2 regions of the Jeotgalibaca dankookensis genome follow, and region 2 is predicted to be linked to the other one. Evidence: a T-box and tRNA genes for the amino acid it is inferred to sense, from the RefSeq annotation. Region 2 holds a T-box; the other holds one or more tRNA genes.
What was found. A T-box is a leader RNA that pairs with one kind of tRNA and senses whether it is charged. The one in region 2 lies ahead of serS (serine--tRNA ligase), so its partner is inferred to be a tRNA-Ser.

Region 1: it encodes a tRNA-Ser, which carries the amino acid that the T-box ahead of serS (serine--tRNA ligase) is inferred to sense. The anticodon was not compared.

What each region holds. Positions count from the first base shown of each region.
Region 1 covers NZ_CP019728.1:166,529-170,967, forward strand. The annotation lists gene BW727_RS00795 (cation:proton antiporter) at 1-1,076, shown strand, start outside; gene BW727_RS00800 (glutathione S-transferase family protein) at 1,121-2,077, opposite strand; tRNA gene BW727_RS00805 (tRNA-Ser) at 2,326-2,413, shown strand; gene BW727_RS00810 (acyltransferase family protein) at 2,556-3,539, shown strand; gene BW727_RS00815 (hypothetical protein) at 3,663-4,112, shown strand; gene BW727_RS00820 (cold-shock protein) at 4,288-4,439, shown strand, end outside.
Region 2 covers NZ_CP019728.1:2,006,173-2,010,611, forward strand. The annotation lists gene BW727_RS09950 (sensor histidine kinase) at 1-897, shown strand, start outside; gene BW727_RS09955 (serine hydrolase) at 966-2,300, shown strand; T-box leader at 2,350-2,570, shown strand; gene serS (serine--tRNA ligase) at 2,623-3,924, shown strand; gene msrA (peptide-methionine (S)-S-oxide reductase MsrA) at 3,942-4,439, shown strand, end outside.

The sequences.
Region 1 (4,439 bases), 260 kb from region 2:
TTTTACTAGGTCCTTACGTTTGGAATTTGATCGATCCGACTGTGTTAGAAATCTCAACAGATCTGAGACAAATTGCTTTAATTATTATTTTAACGCGCGCAGGACTTAATTTGAATATTGATGATTTAAAAAAGGTGGGGCGTCCAGCCATTTTAATGTGTTTTGTCCCAGCAACTCTAGAAATAATTGGGATGATGTTACTAGCGCCACGTTTCTTAGGAGTTACTCTTTTAGAAGCAGCAGTAATGGGTACGGTTGTAGCAGCTGTTTCACCAGCAGTTATTGTACCTAAAATGCTCGTTTTGATGGAAGAAGGGTATGGGACTAAAAAGAGTATCCCACAGATGGTTTTGGCCGGTGCATCAGTTGATGATGTTTATGTGATTGTTCTGTTTACTGCTTTTGTTGAATTATTAAAAGGAGGAACCATCCAAGCACGTGATTTCTTAGCAATTCCAAGTGCCATTATTTTTGGAATCATTGGTGGTGTGATTGTTGGACTAGAGCTTATTTATTTATTCAAACGTGTCTCTATGCGTGATACGACTAAAGTGGCGGTTATTTTATCGGTTTCGTTTATTCTCGTAGCCTTAGAGCAAGCACTCAACGGTATTATGGGATTTTCAGGTTTGTTGGCAATAATGGCGTTAGGAGTGACCATTCATCAAAATAATGTCGATACGGCCCAACGCTTATCCAATAAATTTTCTAAATTATGGGTTGGAGCAGAAGTGTTTTTATTTGTTTTAGTAGGCGCAACGGTTAATATCTCTTATGCTTTCAAAGCAGGAACAGCTGCTATTCTTTTAATTTTAGCTGTTTTAATATTTAGAACGGTCGGTGTCTTTATAAGTTTAATTGGCACAAATCTTAATAAAAAAGAGCGGGTCTTTACAGCTTTTTCTTATATGCCTAAAGCAACGGTTCAAGCTGCAATTGGTGGGTTACCCTTAGCAATGGGATTAGCAAGCGGCGAATTAATTTTAACCGTAGCCGTTGTAGCTATTATGGTAACCGCCCCCTTAGGAGCAATTTTAGTTGATAGCACATATAAGAAATTTCTTAAACAAGAATAAACAAAGAGCTATGCCGCAGCATAGCTCTTTTTGATTGCCTAAAATTAAAGACTGAAATCAAGTATCGGTCCCAAAGGAACAATGCCATTGGGGTTAATCGTTTTGTGGCTACGGTAATAATGTTCTTTGATGTGGTCAAAATCCACGGTTTCCATAACACCCGGGTAATGGTAGAGTTCACGCGTATAGCGCCACAAGTGTGGATATTCAGTTAAATGGCGCAGGTTACATTTAAAGTGCCCATAATAAACAGAGTCAAACCGGATGAGCGTCGTAAAGAGGCGCCAGTCTGCTTCAGTGATCTGGTTCCCCATTAGATAAGGCCCATCTGTTAACCTTACTTCTAACGTATTCAAAGCTTCAAAAAGATTAGTAACTTCTTCTTCATACACGCTCTGCTTCGTTGAAAAGCCAACTTTATACACGCCATTATTAACCGCATGATAAACCAGATCATTCACACGATCAATCTCCTCTTGTAGCTCTTCAGGATAATAATCACCTTCACTGGCTCCTAAATGATCAAAAGCCGAATTCAGTATGCGCATTATTTCAGAAGATTCATTACTCACAATTTTATTTGTCTTTTTATCATAAAGAATCGGAACCGTTACACGTCCACTATAGTTGGGATCCGCATGGATATAAATTTGGTACAAATAATCAGCCCCAATAATCGGATCCGCGACAACACCCGGTCCCGTCTCAAAAGACCAACCATTAGCTAGCATCAAGGGGTTTACAATCGAAACGGAAATCATATCCTTTAGCCCTTTGATGCTACGCATAATCATGACCCGACTTGCCCAGGGACAAGCCAACGATATATAAAGATGATAGCGATTTTCTTCGGCTTTGAATCCTGATTCGCCAGTTGGCCCTGCACTCCCATCAGCAGTAACCCAATTGCGAAACTGTGAATCTTGCCGAATAAAATGACCATCTGCGTCTTCAGCAAGGTTCCAATCCACTCGCCATTTCCCATTAACCAATAATCCCATTTTATTTCTTCCTTTCGCCTTCATATTTCTTTCATTATAACAAAGGCTTGTGCCATTCATCAAAGTAAAACCAAATCTAACCGCTAGTGATGAAAAAATGCCTTATTTAATCACAACCAATGCAAATAAATAAGCTAGTGATGAAATAGTCGGTTTTTTCATCATTAGAAGAGATTTAAGCTAGGCTGGTGATGAAAATGTTGAAAAAACTCTTAATTTTTCTAAGAATTAATGTTAAAATAATAAACGGAGATTTACTCAAGAGGCTGAAGAGGACGCACTCGAAATGCGTTAGGCGTCGTCAGGCGTGCAGGGGTTCAAATCCCCTAATCTCCGTCTATTCTAATAAACAAGTCTTAAGGTGTTATTCATTTAACGCGTTAAGGCTTATTTTTTTGTTGCGGATGGGAGGGTCTGCTTCGTTAGTTGAAGGCAGCTGTGGTATTATAAGTAAGAATAAAAAAATAGGTGAGGGAATATGAATATACGTAATTATAATATGGATGTCTTAAAAGCATTAGCGATTATATCGGTAATTTTATTGCACAGTTTAACCTTTAAAACGGAACTAAAAATTTTAGCACCTCACCACATTAAGCAAGCTGTACCAGTTTTTATGATACTGACTGGCTATAATACAGCAAAGTCTTATCAAAAAAGAGGATTTAAGACCTTGCCCCAGTTTTACGAGTTTAACTACTTACGGAAACGATTGGAGCGACTCATTTATCCCTTCGTATTTATTTGGTTGTTACAGATGTTGACTCTTTTTTTATTTACAGATAAATTGGATTTAAGTTTGTTTATCCGCTCATTTTTTAGAGGTGGTCGCGGACCGGGGAGTTATTTTGTACCGATTATTGTCCAAACAACTTTACTCTTACCTTTTATTTATTTATTTTTGAAAAAGAATAAAAAACAGCCCGTATTAATAATGTTTCTGGTCAGTTTAGGCTTAGAATTATTTTCGCGACTGACGGATATGGGCGCCGCTTCTTACCGTCTCCTGGTCTTTCGTTATGTATTTGCTCTAACATTAGGTGTTTGGTTGGCTATGAATGATAAAAAAGTTAATTACAAATGGTTAGCGTTTCTATCTATAGTAAGCTTCATTTATATCACAGCAGTGAATTATTTCGATTGGATTTTTATTATGGAAAAATATTGGGAAGGTTCACACGCACCCGCTTACTTTTGGACACTTTTAATTGTTTTCATCGGATTAAAACTTCCGCCAGTTAGAATCGAGAGAAAAGTCAATCGTATTTTTGTAAAAATTGGGCAAGCCTCATATCATATCTTTTTAGCGCAGATGGTTTATTTTTGGCGGTTAAAGGATCTTTTGCCCCCGTTACCACCAGCTGTAAAACTTTCTTTGAACATGGTGCTATGTTTAGTGCTAGGGTTATTGTTTTTTGAACTTGAAAAGTTAGCTTGGAAAAGAGTCGTATCCAAGAATTGAACGGAAATCAATAACGTTTTTTGTGAATTCTATTAGGAACATCATGAACTTATAATAAAGTGCGTCCTTGTGTCATGTTAGAATAAGACTTAGGAACTGTTAAAAAATGGAGGCCAGTGGAGAATGAAGAAAATGATTTTAGCTTTTTTAGTAACCGGTTTTCTAGTAGGCTGTGGAGAACAAACGGAGGTAGAAACAACCGCGCAATCGGAAGTTTCTACTACGCAAGAAGAAAATATTGAGTTTACATCTGGGGTTAATAATTTAGATTTTTCCCTTGCCGATAAAGAAAATAATATCGAAATTTCCGGCCGAAGCTTGGATGGAGAAGACGTTTATGTTGTTCAAGACGGCGAAGTAATTGATAAACTCGAAACAGATGATCAAGGAGCATTTGAATTTAAACAAAAAATCCATATTGATACAGTCTGGTTTATTTTTACAACCGATGAGTTAAACGTCGGTGATACAGGGATTAAAGAAGAAAGTCTAAGTGATTATCGAGAAGTAACCGCTACACCTGATTGGGAATATGTGGATGAAAATCTCCCTAAAGAAGAGTCAGCAGAGTAAATAAAAAGAATTTAGAGATAAACTTGCTATTTATATATTTATAAGGTATACTAATGATAGTGTTTTTGGTTAGGACAACGTTAAAAATAAGTGGGATCGTAATACATATCACTTCGTGTCGTACAAAGATAACTAAATAAATTTGTGCTTATAAGCACGAGGAGGATATTATATTATGGAACAAGGTACAGTAAAATGGTTTAACGCAGAAAAAGGTTTTGGATTTATCGAACGTGACGGACAAGATGATGTATTCGTACACTTCTCAGCAATCCAAGACGAAGGTTTCAAATCTTTAGACGAAGGTCAATCAGTGACTTTTGACGT
Region 2 (4,439 bases):
ATTCTTTTTACTTGGTGGCGATTATTTCGGCGCTACAATCAAATGCAATTGCGTCATATTTTAGCTGAGCTCCATTATATTGCATCAGGAAATTTTGATCATCGTATTAAAGCTAACTTAACGGGAGATATGAACGATGTAGTTAATAGTATAAATACGTTAGTTGAGAGTACCGTAGCTGCTATGGATGAAGAACGTAAGATTGAACAATCTAAAGACGAGCTGATAACCAATGTCAGTCATGATATTCGGACCCCGCTTACTTCGATTATTGGCTATTTGGGTTTAATCGAAGATAAGCAGTATTCTTCTATAGAAGACTTAGAACGTTATATTCATATCGCTTACGAAAAAGCACTGCAAATGAAAGTGCTAGTTGATGATCTTTTTGAATATACCAAAGTCCGCCAACCAGCCACACCGCTTAATTATACCAAGTTAGATTTGGGGAAGTTTTTAGAGCAAGTTGCGGCTGAGTTTGAATTAGAATCAGCTAGACGAAAAATCGAAATAGAAGTAATAATGAAAACAGACCCGCTCATGATTGAGGTAGATGTAGACAAAATTGTTCGTGTTTTTGGGAACCTTGTTTCGAACGCTTTGAAATATGGAGAAAAAGAAGGCTGGATTAAAATCCAAGCAGATAAGGTCGGTTCAGAGGCCATTATTTCGGTTATTAATAGTGGGGAGAAAATTCCTCAAGAAGCTCTGGAAGAATTGTTTGGACGATTCTATCGCTTAGAAAGTTCGCGCTCCCAACAAACAGGTGGAACAGGCCTAGGATTAGCAATTGCACAAAGTATCGTTGCCCTGCATAGTGGTTATATCTACGCCGAATCTGATGATGAAGAAACAAAATTTGTGATGCATTTACCCTTAACACAATCAAGCGAGTAAGCATTGTATTTATAAGCTATTTCCGATATTATAGTAAAGAACTTTAATTTGACGGGAGTAGTAGAAAAATGTATAAGATGAAAAAATGGGCAGTCGGTATTGTAACCACAGGTATGTTAGGAAGCACCCTTTTCGCCACAAGAACAGTATCAGCAGTAGAGCCAATATCAGTTTCAGCAGAAGCAGCCTTTGTAATGGATAATGGAACGAATAAAGTTTTATTAGACCAAAACGGCAATGAACCTTTATACATTGCTTCTATGACGAAACTATTACCAATATATTTAATAAATCAAGCAGTTGAAGAAGAAACCATCAGCTGGGATACAGCGGTTCCGATTAGTGATTATGCTAAGGCTATTAGTCAAAATTATGAGTTATCTAATGTGCCATTGCGACAAGACTTTGACTATACGGTAAAGGATTTATACGAAGCAATGGTTATTTATTCTGCAAACGGGGCAACAATTGCGGTTTCTGAATTGTTAGCAGGATCTGAACCAGCTTTTGTTGATCTTATGAAAAAACAGCTGGATGAATGGGGAATAGAAGGTTACAGTCTTTATAATGTAACGGGATTACCAAATAATTACGCATCAGAATTAGGAAATCTCTATCCAGACGCTCCTGTTAATGAGGAAAACAAATTATCAGCGCGCGGTGTAGCTACTGTGGCGGATCACTTGTTAGATGATTATCCAGAAGTTCTGGAAACCGCAAAAATCCAAGAGAAAATATTTATGGAAGGTTCAGGCGATGAAGTGCGTATGACCACTTATAATTTAATGTTGCCCGACCAACTTTATGCGCGACCAGCTGTAGATGGACTGAAGACAGGAACAACCGATGCATCGGGTGCGTCTTTTACAGGAACTGCTTTAGAAAATGATATGCGTGTGATTACAGTTATTATTGGTGCCGAAGACAATTTGATGCGCTTTGGAGAAACAGGACGGCTGATGAATTATGCCTTCACGAACTTTGAGAAAGTTCAAGTTGGAGAAAAAGGAATGGCTGTAGAAACTGAAAAACCGCTGACAGTTGATAAGGGGAAACAAGAAGAAGTTGATTTAATTTATAGCGAAGATGCGTATGTAGTCACTGCGACTGAAGAAGCAGAACGTACAATAACGACAGAGCTTTCTTTAGACACGGAGTTACTAAATGAAAAAGGACTTATAGAAGCACCTATTGAAAAAGACACCAAAGTTGGAGAAATCAGTATTTCAGTTGAAGGTGAAGAGTCAGATTATATAGGAGATTCCTCTAATCAAGCCAGTGTCGCAGTTGGCAGTACTATTGAAAAAGCGAATGCTTTTGTCTTAGCTGGCCGGTGGATTACTAACACGGTTTCCAATGGTTGGAACAATATGACTGAATTTATAAGTGGCTTCTTCAATTAAGTTGACGAATGAATGAAACATCTAGTAAAATAGATTCAAACAACTTTATAAATCGCTAAGCATGTAGCTAGTAAGCAAAATGAAACAACCAGAGAGTCGGTGGTAGGTGCGAACCGATTGTATCATTTGCTGAATCCATACGTGAAGCAAACAATGAAAACGAGCTAATCGACTAAATTGTTTCGGGTCCCCGTTATCGTCACAAAGTGCGGATGCTTTTGCGTCCGAAGCTGGGTGGTACCGCGAACGAGAAGTCACTTCGTCCCAATATATTTCGATATGGGATGAAGTGACTTCTTTTATATAACGAGGAGGAAAAAAGATGCTAGATATGAAAAGAATTCGCGATGATTATGAAGGAATGGTTGAGCAATTAGCTAAACGCGGTGTAGATGAAAGTGAGTTAAAAAATTTATACCAATTAGATCAAGAGCGCCGAAAGCAAATTGCTGAGACTGAAAATTTGAAGAAACTACGTAATCAAGTTTCACAAGATATTGCAACACTTAAACGTAACAAAGAAAATGCTGATGATAAAATTGCAGAAATGCAAAATGTCGGGGAAAAGATTAAACAGCTCGATACCGAGTTACACGAAGTGGAAGAACAAATAACTTATATAGCGGCCCGTTTACCAAATGTTCCCCATGAATCCGTTCCTGTAGGGGAAGATGAAGATGATAACGTTGAAATACGTAAATGGGGTAAACCTCGCGAGTTCGACTTTACACCTAAAGCGCACTACGAAGTGGCAGAAGATTTAGGAATTCTAGACTTTGAGCGAGCAGCAAAAGTAACCGGTTCACGTTTTGTCTTCTATAAAGGACTAGGTGCGCGTTTGGAACGTGCATGCTATAACTATATGCTCGATTTACATTCCGAAGAACACGGATATTTAGAAGTTATCCCACCATACATGACAAACGAAGCATCTATGTTTGGTACAGGCCAATTTCCTAAGTTCAAAGAAGATGTATTCCAATTAGAAGATGAACGTCATTTTACCTTAATTCCAACTGCGGAAGTTCCTTTAACAAACTATTACCGCGATGAGATATTAAATGAAGCAGACTTACCGATTTATTTTACGGCAATGAGCCCATCTTTCCGTTCGGAAGCCGGAAGTGCAGGCCGTGATACACGAGGTCTTATTCGTATGCACCAGTTCCATAAAGTTGAAATGGTTAAATTTAGTAAACCATCAGAATCTTATGATGAATTAGAAAAAATGACAGATGATGCAGAGTCAGTTTTACGTAACCTCAAACTACCGCATCGTACAATCGTATTGAGTACAGGTGATATGGGATTCTCAGCTGCTAAAACATATGACGTTGAAGTTTGGGTTCCAGCGCAAGATACTTATCGTGAGATTTCTTCTTGTTCGAATACGGAAGATTTCCAAGCACGTCGCGCAATGATCCGTTACCGTTCAGAAGAAACAGGATCTATTGCTTACTTGCATACTTTGAATGGTTCGGGTGTTGCTGTAGGACGAACAGTAACTGCAATTCTAGAAAATTATCAAAATGAAGACGGTTCTATAACAGTACCAGATGTTCTTGTTCCCTACATGGGCGGTATTACAAAAATTACTAAAGAAAATGCTTTAAATAAAAAATAAAAAAGGTGGTTAGTAAAATGACTTTAGAAAAAGCAACGTTTGCTGGTGGCTGTTTCTGGTGCATGGTAAAACCCTTTGATTCACTACCAGGGATTGAATCAGTTGTATCAGGATATACAGGTGGCCATGTTGAAAATCCTACTTACGAACAAGTTACAACAGGTAGGACAGGGCATACGGAAGCCGTTCAAATTACTTTTGATCCTGAGATATTTCCATATAAAGATTTAGTAGAAGTATACTGGCAACAAACAGATCCTACCGATCCAAATGGACAGTTTGTTGATCAAGGGAATTCATACAGACCTGCAATATTTTTCCATTCAGAAGAACAGAGAAAGATAGCTGAGGAATCGAAAAAAGAGTTGCAAGAAAGTGGGCGATTCTTAAAACCTATTATTACACCTATTGAACCTGCTCAACCTTTTTATGAAGCAGAACAATATCACCAAGACTTTTATAAAAAATCTGCTAGCCATTACAATCGTTACCGTGCGCATTCTGGTAGAGATAGC